DNA from 4 places in the Labrenzia sp. PO1 genome. Region 3 is predicted to be linked to each of the others. Evidence: predicted binding sites of a transcription regulator. Region 3 holds the regulator's gene; each other region holds the start of a gene.
What was found. Region 3 encodes PhoB, which activates phosphate uptake and scavenging genes when phosphate is short. Its sites were predicted from a motif close to TGTCATNNANCTGTCAT; they were not measured.
Positions count from the first base shown of each region.

Region 1 (4,254 bases), on a different contig from region 3:
TGATCGGCAACATCGCGTTCCAACAGAGGCTGCCAGATCAGGTCTCGCAGTTCCTGCGAGGCAAACGCGCCCAGGCCTTCCACCATCACCACAAGCACATTGCGCTTTTGTGCATTGTCCAGATGATCTTCCAGGCCGCTGTAGAGACTGGCCGCATCGTCGGTTGGCACATAGCTTTCCTCAACGCTCGTGGCTGCCAACGCATATTCCTGAGGCAGGGAATTCGCCCACCAGTCGATACCGGCGTAGATCGCCAGCACCACGAAAAAAGGCGCCAGGTTCACTGTCTGGCGGTTCTGACGGGTGCGCACCACGACTTTGTACGTCAGGGCAAAGGACACCAACAGAACAATGACGGCCGCAAGGTAGACTGCAGAATTCATCAGGCTGAGATTGCCAGCGTAACGCAGGGAGTCGACCAGCATTGGCAACGGCATCTGGAAAAAGTTGGAAATCAGGACAAGAACGTCAACGGTCATCACCGCAAGAAGCAGAACAAAGAAGACAGACCGATGCAGGTAGAGACCCAGCAGACAGATCAAGGACAACAGGAGAACGAAGAACGTCCGGAAAGGGCAGTAGAACAAGCTGAGAAAAATGAAGACGGCATTCGGGATCAGGATAGCCCCAAAGGCAAACGTGAGCGTATCCGCCGACAGGAGATGCCGCTTCTCAAGAGCATTTTTCAGACTTTGAACAACTGGCATGAATACGGGACCTGGATAATCTCCAGCCGGATCCTGTCCAAGAATGTTTAAATTAACGTTCCATCCGTCGGTTTCACCGCCCCGGCGCTATCGCCACTCGGTTCAAAACTTCACCCGTCGAGCTTCACCACGCCATCCTGGTCCGGGCAGGTTTCCAATGCTTCCATCGCGGTGCGGCCGTCGCCCAATGGGGCGTCGGGCCAGATTTCGGCGAGCGGGATCAGAACGAAGGCCCGGTCGCCCATACGCGGGTGCGGGATTTCGAGGTCGTTTTCGGCGACCTTTTGCAGACCGTAGATCAGAACATCGATGTCCAGCGTCCTTGGGCCCCAGCGCACGTCGCGCACACGTCCGAGTTCGGTCTCGATTTCAAGACAGCGCTTCAGCAGCGCCTGCGGGCTCATGGTGGTATCGATCACCACGCAGCAATTGCGGAAATCGTCCTGCGGCACCGGCCCCCAGGGCGGCGTCCGGTAATCGGAGGACCGGGACACCAGCGTGACGCCGGGCGTTTCCTCCAGCCGGCGGATGGCCTCATCCAGATTGGCCTTCGGGTCACCAAGGTTGGATCCGAGCCCGAGCGCACAACGGGTCGGGGCGTCAGCCATCGCATTTTCGGCATTCATTCGACAGGGTTCCGTTCCAGGCGGGTTGCCTCGATCATACGCACGCAATCGGCATGTGGACTTACGTCATGCGCCCGCACAATCGCAGCCCCTTTCAGCATGGCCGTCATGTGAACGGCAACGGATCCGAACAGCCGGTCTTCCGTTTCCGCTTCCAGCACGGCACCGATCATGCGCTTGCGCGACGCACCGGCCACCAGCGGAAGGCCGTGTTTCTTCAGCGTTTCGAAACGGTTCAGGACGATGAAATTCTGGTTGATGGTCTTGCCGAAGCCAAAGCCCGGATCAAGGATCTGCTTTTCCCTGGCGATCCCTGCCTTTTCCGCCAGTTCCATCGAGATTTCGAAGAACCGGTCGATGTCCGAAAGAATGTCCAGTCCGGCATCGGCGGCAAGACGGTTATGCATCATAACCACATGCACACCGGCCTCGGCAACGACGTCAGCCATGGCCGGATCCTTTTGCAGACCCCACACATCATTGACGATGACCGCCCCTGCCGCACACGCGCGGCGCGCGATCTCCGCCTTGTAGGTATCGATCGATACGGGCGTCCCCATGTCGATCACCTGATCAAGGATCGGATCGAGCCGCGACCATTCCAGGTCCAGCGGCACCGGTTCGGAGCCCGGCCGCGTGCTTTCGCCGCCGACATCAAGAATATCGGCCCCTTCCAGAATCATTTCCTGTGCACGCCGCAAGGCGGCATCCGCATTGGCGTGGCGCCCGCCATCGGAAAAGGAATCCGGGGTCACGTTCAGGATCCCCATCACGTGGGGGCGTTGGTGTCCGGCGTCGAAACGCGGCGGCTCGTAGGCTGTCGGGGTCGGCATCATTGCGTCCTTTTGACGGTCAGGCACGTGTTTGGCCCGTCTGACACCGACGGTCAAGCGGCACCAATGCGACTTCGCCCTGCTTGACCCCGCTCCAAGGCTGTGGACGATCACGATTTGGAAGCAATTTGGAGGTTCAATCGTTCCGCGGCGGTTTTCCGGCAATCCGCACACGCCGTCATCAAAAATTCGGGAAACGGTCTTGGAACAGACATCCGTCTGTCACGGAGCTTCAGCACCTGATGTTTTTGCCAAGGGACTCGCCCCTGCGGTCCCCAGCCACGGAGCTTGAAAATGTCTTCAAACGTTTCTCGACGCAATTTTCTGAAATCATCGGTTGCTACCGGTCTGGTACTGGCCTCACCGCTGGCCATGCCGGGCCTGTCGCGTGCGGCCTCGCGCCCGCAGATCACGCACGGCCTTCAATCCGGCGACGTTGATGCCAATTCCGGCATGATCTGGGCCCGCTCGGACCGCCCGGCGCAAATGCTGGTGGAAGTCGACACCACCGGCACGTTCGAAACGCCGCGGCGCCTTGCCCCGATCAATGCGCTTCCCGACTCGGATTTTGCCGTCAAGCGACTACTTGAGAACCTGCCGTCCGATCAGGATGTCTTCTACCGCGTCGCCTTTGCCGACCTGAACGACGTCAATGCCGTATCCGAGCCGATGACCGGCCGCTTCCGCACCGCCCCGGCGTCCCGCCGCAACATTCGTTTCGCCTGGTCGGGCGATACCGCCGGTCAGGGCTGGGGGATCGATACCGACCGCGGCGGCATGAAGACCTACGCCACCATGGCAAAACATCAGCCGGACTTCTTCATCCACTCCGGCGACACGATTTATGCCGATGGCCCGATGAAGGAAACCGTCGAGCTGAAGGACGGCACCGTCTGGAAGAACATCGTCACGGAAGAAAAATCCAAGGTTGCCGAAACGCTGGACGAATATCGCGGCCAGTGGAAATACAACCTCATGGACGAGAACCTCAAGGCGTTCAACGCGGAAGTCCCGACCTTCTTCCAGTGGGACGATCATGAAGTCGTCAACAACTGGTCGTCCTCCAAGGATCTCCTGTCCGACGATCGCTACAGCGAGAAGAACATCCACCTTCTGGCCGCTCGCGCCGGCCGGGCTTTCCACGAGCTGGCTCCTATCCGCTACACCCCAGCCGAGCCGGGCCGCGTCTACCGCAAGATCGCCTATGGTCCGCTGCTGGACGTATTTTTCCTGGACCTGCGCTCCTATCGCGGGCCGAACGGCGCTTCGATGGAAGACACCATGACACCGGCTTCGCGCATCCTCGGCGCCGAGCAGCTTGCCTGGCTGAAGCGTGAACTTCTGAATTCCAACGCCACCTGGAAGGTCGTCGCCTGCGACATGCCGATCGGCCTGATCGTCTGGGACAACTGGAAAGACCAGGCTGGCGCCGAAGCGGTTGCCAACGGCGATCACGGCGCTCCGAAGGGCCGAGAACTGGAATTCGCCGATCTGCTGCGCTTCATCAAGACGGCAGACATCGACAACATCGTCTGGCTGACCGCCGATGTGCACTACACCGCCGCGCATTACTACAATCCGGACAAGGCCCAGTTCCAGGACTTCAAGCCGTTCTGGGAATTCGTCTCCGGCCCGATCCATGCCGGCACCTTCGGCCCGAACGATCTCGACATGACCTTCGGCCCGGAGCTTAAGTACATCAAGGCCCCGACCGCCGAACAGGGCGCCAACCTGCCCCCCTCCATGGGTCTGCAGTTCTTCGGCCTGGTCGACATCGACGGTCAGAGCGAACAGCTCACCGTCCGCCTGATGGACCGTGACGACGTCGAACTGCACACCGTCACGCTGGACCCGGTTCGCAAGGCCTGATCAGAGTTTCCAGAAAAAAGAGCGGGCCGGGAAACCGGCCCGTTTGTTTTAAAAAACCTACCTTCGTCATCCCGGACGCAGCGAAGCGGAGATCCGGGACCGGAGAGCCGAGGTGTTTCCGATGGAGACTTATCATTCGGCGCTGTGCCTCCCCGGTCCCGGCTCGCGCTGCGGTTGGCCTGGATGACGACGGAGAGGCGGATAATGAGCGCCTACTCC
Region 1 covers NZ_JAAXCR010000004.1:532,332-536,585, reverse strand. Annotated here, with positions in the region: gene HCG46_RS22655 (sulfatase-like hydrolase/transferase) at 1-707, opposite strand, end outside; gene folK (2-amino-4-hydroxy-6-hydroxymethyldihydropteridine diphosphokinase) at 818-1,333, opposite strand; gene folP (dihydropteroate synthase) at 1,330-2,166, opposite strand; gene HCG46_RS22640 (alkaline phosphatase) at 2,461-4,035, shown strand; gene HCG46_RS22635 (multidrug effflux MFS transporter) at 4,248-4,254, opposite strand, start outside.
Region 1: the regulator PhoB is predicted to act here: its motif matches at 2,376-2,392, upstream of HCG46_RS22640 (alkaline phosphatase).

Region 2 (4,254 bases), on a different contig from region 3:
TCACAGGAAAGCGGGCAGTTCCAGCGGGAACTTGTCTTGGTGTCAATTTCGTTTGCCGCACTGCGCAACGTCATCGCACATCAGGGCAGCCGCCTTATTCGGCGGCTTTTCCCTGCGTCGAACGGGCGTTGTGTATGTCCTGGGCTTCAATGCAATTGTCCAGGAACTGACGTGCGCTGGCCGCCCAGGTGTAATTCATGGCAATCGTGCGGCAATGTTCGCGTGGGATATCCAGCGCGGCTTCAGCCGCTTCGCGCAGATCTTCCGACAAGACACCCGCCCCCGTATCGCTGATGACGTCGAGCGGGCCCATTACCGGGAAAGCGGCAACCGGCACGCCGCAGGCCAGGGCCTCAAGCATAACGTTGCCGAAGGTGTCGGTGAGTGAGGGAAACACGAAGACATCCGCGTCGGAATAATGCCTTGCGAGATCTTCGCCCACCTTGGAACCGGTAAAATGCACCCCCGGGTACTCCCGGCGCAGACTGTCGAGCTGCGGGCCACCACCGACCACCACTTTCGATCCCGGCAGGTCGAGATCCAGAAACGCCTTGATGTTCTTTTCGATTGCGACCCGGCCGACATACATGAACACCGGGCGCGGCAGGTCGGCTGGCAGAACGGAACCCTCGTAAGGCTTGAACTGCTGCTCATCCACACCGCGCGACCAGCGCATCAGATTGGTAAAACCACGGTCACGCAGATCCTGCTCCAGCGACCGTGTTGCGACCATGCAGCCGCAGCCGGAATTGTGAAACCGGCGCAGCCAGCTGTAGGACCAAGTCAGCGGAACCGGCAGCCGGGCTGAAACATATTCGGGAAACCGGGTGTGGTAACTCGTGGTGAACGGACGCCCAGCCTTCTTGGCGACGCTTGCCGCCAGAAGCCCGAGCGGGCCTTCCGTTGCAATGTGCAGATGCTCGCAGCCGTAATCCTCGATCTTCCTACGCACGATGCCGCGATGGGTCAACGACAGGCGAATTTCCGGATAGGTCGGACACGGCAGCGTCGTGAATTCCTGAGGGGTCAGGAATTCCACCCGCACACCGATCTTCTCGAGTTCTTCGGCCGTGCGCTCCAGCGAGCGAACCACACCGTTTATCTGGGGATGCCAGGCATCCGTCACAATCAGAATGGAACTCATGCGGCGACCGGTGCTTCCTTGGCTTTCGCCGGCACGGCCTCCTCCTGGGTACGGTCCACCCATCGGATCACCTCAAATGTTCCATCGTGGTGCTCGGCAACCGCAGTGCAGCTTTCCACCCAGTCACCCGTGTTGATGTAGTGAATGCCGTTCATATCACGGTCCGCGGCGTGGTGAATATGACCACAAATGACGCCATCGACGCCCTGCCGGCGCGCCTCGTCGGACAGGGCTTCTTCGAAACGTCCGATAAAGCTGACCGCGTTCTTTACCTTCAACTTGGCCCAGGCGGACAATGACCAGTAGGTCAGGCCGAGACGGCGGCGGACTACATTGAGCCAGGTGTTGACGCCGAGCGCGGTCACATAGGCCTTGTCGCCAAAGAAGGCCAGCCACTTGGCATGGCGGATCACCACGTCGAACTGGTCACCATGAATGACCAGATAGCGTTTGCCGTTGGCAGCTTCGTGAATGATGCTGTCGGTCACTTCCACACCGCCGAAATGCGTACCGAGGAAGCTGCGCAGAAACTCGTCGTGATTTCCCGGAATATAGATGACCCGGGCTCCCTTGCGCCCCTTGCGCAGGATCTTCTGCACCACGTCGTTGTGAAGCTGTGGCCAGTACCAGGACCGCCGCAGACGCCAGCCATCGGCAATGTCGCCGACCAGATAGATGGTCTCGGCTTCATTGTCCTTCAGAAAGTCCAGCAGCATCTCCGCCTGACAACCGCGCGTGCCAAGATGGACGTCGGAAATAAACAAGGCCCGGTAATGCCGCGATGCCTCAGCGGTAGACATAGCACTTCTCCAAATTCCCTTTGGAGCGCTATAGACGCGATTCAAGTATCACTATTATGACAAACGGCGTGACTTCCCCGGGCCTGTTTGTTTTCCAGCTTAATGATTAACACCGGCACGGATCGGGTATTGGCCTCCCTCACTTCATTCCGTTGCTTCACGAACATCTTGCCGGATGCTGACCGGCTCCATATGTCCCTGACGGCATTTGACAGCATCGGGTTTTGCCAGCCACAAAGCATGTCCAACCTGCATCAAGGAGAACGTTCATGGACCTCGGCCTCAAGGGCAAAAAGGCAATCATCTGTGCGTCAAGCCGCGGCCTCGGCAAGGGCTGCGCCGAAGCGCTGGCGGAAGCAGGCTGCGACATCGTCCTGAACGGACGTAACGAAACGGTTCTGGAAGAAACCCGCACCCTGCTGCAGAACCGCTTCGGCGTGAGCGTTGCCGCCATCGCAGCGGATGTTTCCACACGGGAGGGACAAGAAGCGCTTCTGGCGGCCTGCCCGGACCCGGACATCCTGGTCAACAACAATGGTGGCCCGCCCCGGCGCGACTATTCCGAGCTGGACCGTGCGGCGCTGATGGAAGGTGTGGTGCAGAATTTCGTCACCCCCATCGAGCTGATCCAGGCGGTTGTTCCCGGCATGAAGAAGCGCGGTTTCGGCCGCATCGTCAACATCACTTCGCTTTCGGTAAAGATGCCGATCGAAGGTCTCGATCTGTCCAGCGGTGCTCGGGCGGGGCTCACGGCATTCCTGGCCGGCGTCTGCCGCCAGCTTGCCCCCCACGGCGTGACGGTCAACAACTTGCTGCCCGGCAAGATGGACACCGACCGTCTGAAAGGCGGCTTCGAGCGCGCCGCGCAGCAGTCAGGCAAAAGCATCGAGGATGTCCGGGCGGCACAGGCAGCGGAAATCCCGGCAAGACGTTTCGGTTCAGCCGAGGAGTTCGGCCAGACCTGCGCTTTCCTGTGCTCTCGCCACGCCGGTTACATCACCGGCCAGAACATCCTGATGGATGGCGGGCTCTATCCGGCGGCGTTCTAAGCGTCCAAAGTCATGAAGAAAGGCCGGAGCATATGCCCCGGCCTTTGCTGAATGGCTGATCTTTCTGATTAGAACTTGTAGCGCAGCGCGGCAGAAATGATGTTGACGCTGCTGTCAACATCCCCCGAATAGGTACCGAATGCCGCGTTGTAGTCCTGGTGACTGGAATCGATGTTGATATCGGTCGATTCCGGAATGATGTGCGTGTAGCCGACATCGAACGCCAGGTGCTCGTTGAAGGTGTAGCTGGCACCAGCCGACAGCCACCAGCGGTTATTGTCCGGCAGACGCGTGGAGCGGATCTTTTCGTCGATCGGCGAGATTTCGTAACCGACACCACCGCGGAAGGTCAGCTTCTCGTTGAAGTCGTATTCACCGCCCAGAGAGAAGAACCAGCCGTCGTCATAGTTGAAGTGCAGGACGGTGGCCTCTGCGCCGGTTGCGTCGTTGATCGCACGTGGCGACTTGAGCCGGCTCCAGTTGGTCCATTCCACCGTTCCAAGAACGCGGATCTTGTCGGTCACCTTCTGTTTTGCGGAAAGGTTGATCATGTCCGGCGTAACGACACCCAGGCCGATCGCCGTTGTGACACCACCGGCGAACAGGTCGCCGTCGAGATCGTGACCGACACCGGAGCGATATCCAAGTCCGATTTCAGTCCCCTCGAACGGTCGCACCGTCAGACCAGCCGTCACACCGAAACCGATGTCATCACCAGTGATCTGGTTCGAACGGGGGAAGCCCGCTCCGGAAGTGGCGTCGGCGGATTTCAGCGACACGTCCAGGTATTGCGCCTGAACACCGATCGCGATCGCGAACATGTCGTTGATCTGAAGCGCAACCGTCGGGTTGACGTTCAACGAGAACACGGAAGACGAACGGGAATAGAACTGGGCTGCCCAGTTCTGCTCCGGTTTTGTCGACAGGCCGAAGGGTGCGTTGATACCGACACCGAAGATCAGCTTTTCATTCAACCGGTAGGCTGCGTAGGAAGCGGGAATGAACGCGTCGGAAGCAATGTCGCCACTGCCGATCGAAGACGTACCGAGGAACCCGCCGGACAGCGTGCCGTTGATATCCGAACTTGGAAAGAGCCCCGTATTATGCGCTTCGATGGTGAGACCCTGCTGAGCGCCGATAAGCGACGCCGGGTTCCAGTACATCGAAGAGATCGAACCGCCGGACGTACCATACCCGGCAAAAGACATACCCTGAAAGTACGAGCTCTGCTCTCTAAGTGCGAAACCACCCGCGAACGCAG
Region 2 covers NZ_JAAXCR010000001.1:485,942-490,195, forward strand. Annotated here, with positions in the region: gene HCG46_RS02320 (glycosyltransferase family 1 protein) at 95-1,144, opposite strand; gene HCG46_RS02325 (UDP-2,3-diacylglucosamine diphosphatase) at 1,141-1,944, opposite strand; gene HCG46_RS02330 (SDR family oxidoreductase) at 2,214-2,993, shown strand; gene HCG46_RS02335 (OmpP1/FadL family transporter) at 3,062-4,254, opposite strand, start outside.
Region 2: the regulator PhoB is predicted to act here: its motif matches at 1,990-2,006, upstream of HCG46_RS02325 (UDP-2,3-diacylglucosamine diphosphatase).

Region 3 (4,254 bases):
ATTTCAGACCGAGCATCAGGCCGTTGCCGCGCACTTCGGCCAGAACGTCCGGATGGCCGTCCACCAGTCCGGCCAGCTTCTGCTTGAAGCTGAGCCCCTTCTGACGGACACCTTCCAGGAACCCGTCTTCCAGAACGACGTCCAGAACGGCATTGCCGACTGCCATGGCCAGCGGATTGCCGCCAAAGGTGGTGCCGTGTGTCCCGGGGGACAGCGCCGCAGCGGTTTCTGCCGTTGCAAGACATGCGCCCATCGGGAACCCGCCACCGATACCCTTGGCGATTGCCATCAGGTCCGGTTCCACGCCCGTCCACTGGTGAGCGAACAGCTTGCCGGTCCGTCCGACACCGGTCTGGATCTCGTCGAAGATCAGCAGAATGCCGTTGTCATCACAGATCTTGCGCAGCGCACGCAGGAAATCGGCCGGAATTTCGCGGATACCGCCCTCGCCCTGCACGGGCTCGATCGCGATCGCGGCCGTTTGCGGACCGATGGCATCTTTCAGCGCATCAAGATCTCCTGCCGGCACCTGGTCGAAACCGGGAGCCTTCGGGCCAAAGCCTTCAAGATATTTCGCCTGGCCGCCAGCCGCGATGGTCGCGATGGTCCGGCCATGGAAAGCGCCTTCGAAGGTCACGATGTGGAACCGCTCGGGGTTGCCGTTGTCATAATGATAACGGCGCGCGCATTTGATGGCAGCTTCCATCGCTTCCGCACCGGAATTCACGAACAGCACCTTGTCGGCAAAGGTTTCCGCGCACAGGCGCTGCGCCAGCCGTTCGCCATCCGGGATCTGGTGCAGGTTGGAGGTATGCCACAGCTTGGCTGCCTGATCCTGCAATGCCTTGACCAGATGCGGATGGGCATGACCGAGTGCGTTGACCGCGATGCCGGAACCGCAATCGAGGAATCGTCGGCCATCGGTGGTAACCAGCCAGACGCCTTCCCCATGATCGAAAGACAGGTTCGATCTTGCGTAATTTCCGAATAGTGCAGTCGCGGACATAACCTCGTTTGTCTCCTTTAAACGCCCCTGCTGTCCCCTGCGTCGCCCCGACGCCGGGCCGTCACCTTGAAAAGATGCCGAAGGGCCAAAACGCAACGTGCCGCCCCGATGAGGCGGCACGCAGCGGCTTTCTTATACACTGCCGGTACCATGCACTGTCAATGGAAATGGCGCACAAGACATTTCATGTGCCGCGGAGGGCGGATTTCATAAAATTCTCAATGACCTCGCCATAATTGGGGAAAAGTCGTTTCATCCCCAACTGGTTTGGGTCGAGTGGTTGCCTGACAAATTAACGTTATTGTAACCTCTCAGCAATCAGACACGAGATCTCGTGAGGCAAATCACCAAGAGGCACTAGATCTGCCAGCATTAAGCGTGCTTGCGCATGCTTAACACGGGGTTAATGGCCGCAGGACGGTCAAACTAAAGGGTGCGGCAATGAGTTGGACAAACGAACGAGTTGAGCTTCTCAAAAAGCTTTGGGGCGACGGCTTGAGCGCAAGCCAGATCGCAGGCGAACTGGGTGGTGTTACCCGTAACGCCGTGATCGGCAAGGTGCACCGCCTTGGCCTGTCCGGCCGCGCCAAGTCCACCTCTTCAAGCGCCAAGCCGCGCCGGCCGCGCACCGCAGCTCCTGCAACGGGTGCAGCGCCGAAGAAACCGACGACGTCACATCCGCAGTCGATCGGCGCAACGGCCCTGAAAGCAGACATCTCGCCTGCACCAGTGGTGGCTGCCAAGCCGCGCGTAGAGCCGATTGCAGAGCTCGTTCCGATCTCGCAGCGGGCTACCATCCTGACGCTGACCGAGCGGACCTGCAAATGGCCGATTGGCGACCCGGCGACCGACGACTTCTACTTCTGCGGCCGCCAGTCCGATGCCGGCGTCCCCTACTGCGCTCATCACTGCAAGATCGCGTATCAGCCGGTCGCCGACCGCCGCCGCGATCGCAAGACGATGGCTCAGGCAGGCTGATAGCCTCGCACCTAACCAATTCATGAGAAAGCCCGCCATCTGGCGGGCTTTTTTTTGTTTGGGCCTTCCATTGACCAGATGCCCGACCCCGACCAGTGACCTCCCACGGCTTGTTCTTGGCACCGCTCCATGCCGTTTCCGTTCCATCAAAACAAACCTTGTTTGACCACTCCGCCACGACAGGGACCGCAGGATCAGCCCCGACACCGACACAACTGATGGGGTTGTCGCAGAAGAGAACCTTGCTCCGCGAAAGGCACATAACCGCTGAGAAACAAAAAGCCCGCTAGAAAGCGGGCTCCTTAATTCCATTCTGCAAGTTGCCCTCAGGCAGTGGCAGAGGTGAACTGGTCATTGAAGGCGTATCCGGCACCACGGACGGTACGGATAGGATCCTTTGCCTTGCCCTTGTTCAGAGCCTTGCGCAAGCGACCGACGTGAACATCGACAGTGCGTTCGTCCACGTAGACATCGTGACCCCAGACCCCATCCAGCAGTTGTTCGCGGGAGAAGACACGGCCAGGCGATGTCATCAGGAATTCCAGCAGGCGGAATTCCGTCGGCCCCAGGTGTATTTCCTTGGTGTTGCGGCGAACGCGGTGCGTTTCACGATCCAGTTCGATATCGCCGGACCGCAACATGCTGGACACCACTTCCGGGCTTGCCCGGCGCAGGATGGCGCGCACGCGGGCCATCAATTCCGGTACCGAGAAGGGCTTGACCACGTAGTCGTCGGCACCGGTCGACAGGCCGCGGATGCGCTCTGCTTCCTCACCGCGTGCCGTCAGCATGATGACCGGCAGGCGCTCGGTGTCCTCGCGCGCCCGCAGGCGGCGGCACAGTTCAATTCCGGACAGGCCCGGCAGCATCCAGTCGAGCAGCAACAGATCCGGCAGGCTTTCCCGCAGGCGGATTTCCGCCTCGTCACCCCGGACACAGGACTCGACCGAGTACCCTTCCGCTTCCAAATTGTATCTCAATAGAAGGCTGAGCGGTTCTTCGTCTTCAACGATGAGCACCTTCGGCATACATCTCGCTCCAATTACCGCAACCGGCGCCGAAGCGCCGGCCGTTAAGATCTTCTGCAAATCCGACGATTACCGGCGGGTCAGACCGCGCCTGTTTCGTCGACCTTTGCCCGGTCTTCCGGCAAACGCTCGCCAGTGACCATGTAGTAGACGTTCTCGGCGATATTCGTCGCGTGATCGCCGATGCGCTCGATGTTCTTTGCGCAGAACAAGAGATGGACGCACTGGGTAATGACCCGCGGGTCTTCCATCATGTAGGTCAAGAGTTCGCGAAAGATCGACGTGTAGATCGCGTCGACTTCGGCGTCGGCTTCCTGAACCCGGCGGGCGGCTTCCGCATCCTTGCGGGCGTAGGCATCCAGCACCTGCTTGAGCTGCGAAAGAGCGAGTTCCGTCATGTGCTCCACACCGATCGCGAGCTTCTTGGACTGCAAGTCGCTGTCGATGGCGATGACGCGCTTGGCAACGTTCTTGGCAAGATCGCCAACACGCTCCAGGTCATTGGCAATGCGCGTTGCGGCGGTGATTTCACGCAGGTCCTGCCCCATCGGCTGACGACGGACGATCAGCTCGATCAGCTTCACTTCAAGTTCGTTGTAAAGGCTGTCCAGACGGACATCGCCCTTGATCGTCGCCTTGGCAAGCTCCAGATCCTGCGACACCAGCGCGGACACCGCATCGGCGAAAGCCTTTTCGGCAATACCACCCATTTCGGCAACCTTGCCGGCCATGGCCGTCAGTTCGTCATCGTAAGCCGAGACTGTATGTTCAGACATCCTGTGTCCCCTTCAGAAACCTAAAAAATGCTTAGCCGAAGCGGCCCGTAATATAGTCCTGCGTACGCTTGTCCTTCGGATTGGTAAAGATGTCCTCCGTCAGACCTTCCTCCACCAGAACACCCAGATGGAAGAACGCGGTACGCTGAGACACACGGGCAGCCTGCTGCATCGAGTGGGTCACGATCACGATGGTGAAGTTTTCCCGCAGTTCGTCGATCAGCTCTTCCACCTTCGCGGTCGCGATGGGGTCAAGCGCCGAGCACGGTTCGTCCATCAGGATCACTTCCGGGCTGACGGCAATCGCACGGGCAATGCACAGACGCTGTTGCTGACCGCCCGACATGCCGGTGCCCGGCTCGTCCAGACGGTTCTTGACTTCTTCCCAAAGCCCGGCCTTCTGCAGGCTGGAGGCAACGATTTCATCAAGCTCGGACTTGTTGCGGGCCAGACCATGGATCCGCGG
Region 3 covers NZ_JAAXCR010000002.1:438,505-442,758, forward strand. Annotated here, with positions in the region: gene HCG46_RS09925 (aspartate aminotransferase family protein) at 1-1,006, opposite strand, end outside; gene HCG46_RS09930 (GcrA family cell cycle regulator) at 1,448-1,984, shown strand; gene phoB (phosphate regulon transcriptional regulator PhoB) at 2,311-3,012, opposite strand; gene phoU (phosphate signaling complex protein PhoU) at 3,093-3,788, opposite strand; gene pstB (phosphate ABC transporter ATP-binding protein PstB) at 3,820-4,254, opposite strand, start outside.

Region 4 (4,254 bases), on a different contig from region 3:
ACCGGCGTTTTTCTGCCGGGTTGAACGCCGTTGCAAGGGAGGCGTTGCCAAGGGCGCTCAGTTCCTCAAACAACAGGAAGTCCTGGAAGATCAGACCGACATGGCTGCGGCGGAACGCGGCGCGGGCGGCGTCGTTCAGCTGCACCAGGTCGGTTGCACCCCAGCGGATATGACCTGTCATGGCCGGGTGCAGTCCGGCGAGCGCGTAGAGAAAGGTCGATTTCCCGGCACCTGACGGGCCACGCAGGCCGATGGTTGCGCCTGGTGTTGCATCAAAGTGATCGCAGGACAGCAGCACCCGGCCACCGGGTGTCCTGACGCGGAGATCGTCGACTTGAAGAGCAAGATTCATGAGACGCTGTCAGCTGCGTTCATAGACAGCATCGACAAGTCTTGCCCGGCTGAGGAACCCGGTCTCTGGATCCTTGAAGGTTCCCAGTTCCAGAACGCCCCGTGTCACGATCTTGCTGTTGAAGGCGACCACGTCGACAATGCGCTTGGTGTAGATGGCGAGAATGTCGCGCGGCCATTCCGCCTCGGTTTCACAGAACGGGCAAACTGCCATCGGAATCTTGGTGAGCACGAAGAACTGGCTGTCGGCCTTCAGGGGTGGGGCCATGTAGCCACCGACCGATACCCTGGTGCCTTCCAGTGAATGGGCGAGGTTGGAAAAGCTCCGGTCCTTGTTGTAAAGCGTGCGCAACTTGAGGGGGGCGTCCGCCGCACCGGCCGTGTCCGGCAGCAGAATTCCGGCAAACGGAGCGAGGCCGAGCCCGACGATGAGCTGTCTGCGGTTCATGACATCCCTGGTTCTGGCCAATTCATGCTCCTAACTTATCCGGCTAATATGACAAACAGGCAAAGGCCTGCCGGGCGGCAGGCCTTCAGGATCCCTGGCCGGTATTCGACCAGGGATCCCGCTGAGCGCTTGTTGGACGCTGACTGAAGGCTTATTGGGCGTTCACAGCGTGGTTCATGATGTGGAAGATCACGTTCTGCTCGATGGTGCCATCGACCAGGTGTGCCCACGGGCCCTTTGCGTAGACAGCAACATCTTCACCCGAATGGGTTTCGGAGGACTTGGGGATCAGCGCCTGCTGGACGTAGTCCAAATCGGTGGCGGTTTCCTGGTCAAGGTCCGGGCGCGAGCCGGTGTAGTCGTTTTCGCCTTCGCCCTTCTTCAGAACGGAACCGGTGCCGTTCAGGTAACCGATCACGGTGTACGGCTTGCCGTCGTCCGCGGTCAGAACCTTGTCGGAATGCTTGATGCCCACTTGGGCAACGTCGTAGCAAAGGCCGAGGATGGCCGAACCGCGGCCGCAATAGCCGTTGAAGGCGATGGCATGTTCGTGGTCGGCGGTGACGATGATGAGCGTGTCTTCATCGTTGGTCAGTTCGTCAGCCATGGCAACGGCTTCTGCAAAGGCGACACCGTCGCGCATGGCGCGGGCCGCATTGCCGTCATGGTTGGCGTGGTCGACGCGGCCGGCTTCGATTTCCAGGTAGTAGCCGCCTTCGTTCTTGGACAGATATTCGATGGCTGCCTTGGTCATGTCGGCCAGGGACGGCTCGTCATTGTCGGCGCGGTCGGCCTCATATTCCATGTGGCTGTTGTTGAACAGGGCCAGTACGGGGCTGGAGCCGTCAAGCTTCAGCGACTGGAAACCGGCGGTGTCGGATGCGAACTGTGCACCCAGTCCGGTTGCACGCTCAACCAGGTCGACATTGTCTTCGCGGCGGCCCTTCAGCCCGCCCATTTCCTTGTCCTTCGGCAGGAAGTAACGGCCACCGCCGCCCATTGCGAAATCAACGGTGCCGGCTTCCATGGCGTCGATCAGCTGGGTCGCGATGTCCTTCTGTGCAGTGCAGCCTTCCGGCACCGCGTCTTCCCAGTTGCGGTTTGCGGTCTTGGCGTAGACGGCAGCCGGAGTTGCGTGGGTCAGGCGGGCGGTGGAAACCACGCCGACAGACTTGCCGGCTTCGGTCATCATTTCGGAGAACAGGGCAAGCTGGTTGCCTTCAACGGTGGAGCAATCGTCATGGATGGCTTCTTCACCGAGGTTGATCAGGTTGAAGCGCTGCTTCACGCCTGTGTTCATCGAGCCGGCGGTCGGAGCGGAGTCCGGCGTCTGGGCGTTGATGTTGTAGGTCTTGACCAGGGCGCTGTAGAACTCCGGAGTTTCGTACGGGAGAACGTTTTCCTCGCCCAGCATGCCTTTCTGCTGACCGTCGAAAAGGCGCGTGGCGTAGTTGGTGCCGACACCGTTGCCGTCAGCGATCAGCAGGATCACGTTCTTGGCGCGGTTGGTGTTCGGCTGACGGTCCAAAATGGCCTGAATGGCGGCTTCGCCATCCTTGTACCACTGGCTGGAAGCTTGCGGCAGGGCGTCCTGAGCAATGGCGACGGAGCCGGTAAGGGCCAGCGCCAGCGAAGTGCAAACGATCGTTTTCATGATATCTCCCGGAGGTGAGGGTGCATCCCGGGAGCTACTTAAAAACGCTGCATGACATCTGATTGACAGTTGGATGACGAAACAGATTTGTTATTTTATTACATAACCTCCACGATTGAATTCAACTCTTCTACTTCTGCGCCGTCTTGTCTGTTCTTCGTTAGCGTCTTGTTTTCAAACCGGAGGGTCGGTCCCTGGCCGGGTAATCGACCTGGCAGCCTCGTGAAAAGCCCGGGCAATTACAGATAGAAAATTGCAGTCCTGAAATCTGAGGACGCTGTCGCGTCCTGTGTTCCTGGGCTGCCCGCTATCCCCTATTGTCACATCATTTTCATATGAGCGTCGAATAAGGTTCATATGAAAATGTTTTAACGGGCTTCGAAGTCAGGCTTTTTCGAGTCAACATGATGCCTTTGGAGCAACTGGCCTTCTGCATCAGCAGGAGGAGAGGGGACGATGGCGGATCAGAAGAACATGCTTGGGCAAATAGACATTTCAAAGCGTCAGGCCGAAATCGCGGATCTGGTACAAAAGGCAGGGTTTGCGTCCGTCGAGGAACTGGCGGACCGGTTCGAGGTAACCACGCAGACAATTCGCAGGGACGTCAACGGTCTTTGCGAACTGGGGATCCTGCGCCGGACCCACGGCGGCGTCGAGCCTCCGGCACCAGCGTCCAACATCCACTATTCCACCCGGCAGATTCTCAATCTTCCGGAAAAGCAGCTGATTGCGAAACTGGTGGCCGGCCATGTCGGCAACAACCAGTCGATAGCGTTTTCCATCGGCACCACCCCGGAGATCGTGATGCAGGCCCTGGTTGGACATGAGAAACTGGCGGTTTTCACGAACAATCTGAACGTGGCCTTCACGGCTTCGGTCAATCCGTCATTTCAGGTGACCATCACCGGCGGGCGGTTGCGCCATGGCGACCGCGATGTGCTGGGGTCCGCAGCGCAGGCGTTCTTCTCCAACTACAAGGTCGATATCGGCATTTTTGGTGTCGCCGGTGTCGATGAAGACGGCACGCTGCTGGATTTCCACGAGGACGAAGTGGCGGCCCGCCAGTCGATACTCGCCAATTGCCGCCGGTCCTATCTGGTTCTCGATCACAGCAAGTTCGGCCGGAACGCCCATGTGCGCGGCGGTCAACTCAGCGATGTCGATGCGATCTTCACGGATTGCCCGGTGCCGGATGTTTTCCTGGCATCGCTGGAAGGCACGAAAACGGAAGTGTTCGTGGCCGACGACGGGGATGAGGCGTGACATCAGATCCGCATATCCCGGGTGCGAAACCCTCTGGCGCCGGCAAGCCGATCGTCCTTGAAACGGTGTCGCGTTCATGGGGTGAGACGGTGGCCGTCGATGGCCTGTCGATCGATATTCCGGCAGGCTCCTTCACGGCACTTCTGGGACCGTCCGGCTGTGGCAAGTCCACGACATTGCGCATGATTGCGGGCCTCGAGAATGTCAGCAGCGGACGCATCCTGATCGGCGGAGAGGATGTCACCGGCCGTCCTTCGGCCAAGCGGGACCTTGCCATGGTGTTCCAGTCCTATGCGCTGTTTCCGCATCTGAATGTCGGTGAGAACATCATCTTCGGCCTGAAGGTCCGCCGGGTCGGCAGGGCCGAGCGGGACCGGCGTCTTGCACGGGTTGCCGATCTGCTGGGCCTTGGCCAGTTGCTGGAGCGCAAGCCGGGTCAGCTTTCGGGCGGTCAGCAGCAGCGTGTCGCCCTTGGGCGGGCAATCATCGGCGAAAAGCCGATCTGCCTGATGGACGAGCCGCTGTCCAATCTCGACGC
Region 4 covers NZ_JAAXCR010000001.1:1,418,418-1,422,671, reverse strand. Annotated here, with positions in the region: gene HCG46_RS06605 (ATP-binding cassette domain-containing protein) at 1-352, opposite strand, end outside; gene HCG46_RS06600 (hypothetical protein) at 362-820, opposite strand; gene HCG46_RS06595 (alkaline phosphatase) at 951-2,453, opposite strand; gene HCG46_RS06590 (DeoR/GlpR family DNA-binding transcription regulator) at 2,910-3,716, shown strand; gene HCG46_RS06585 (ABC transporter ATP-binding protein) at 3,713-4,254, shown strand, end outside.
Region 4: the regulator PhoB is predicted to act here: its motif matches at 2,516-2,532, upstream of HCG46_RS06595 (alkaline phosphatase).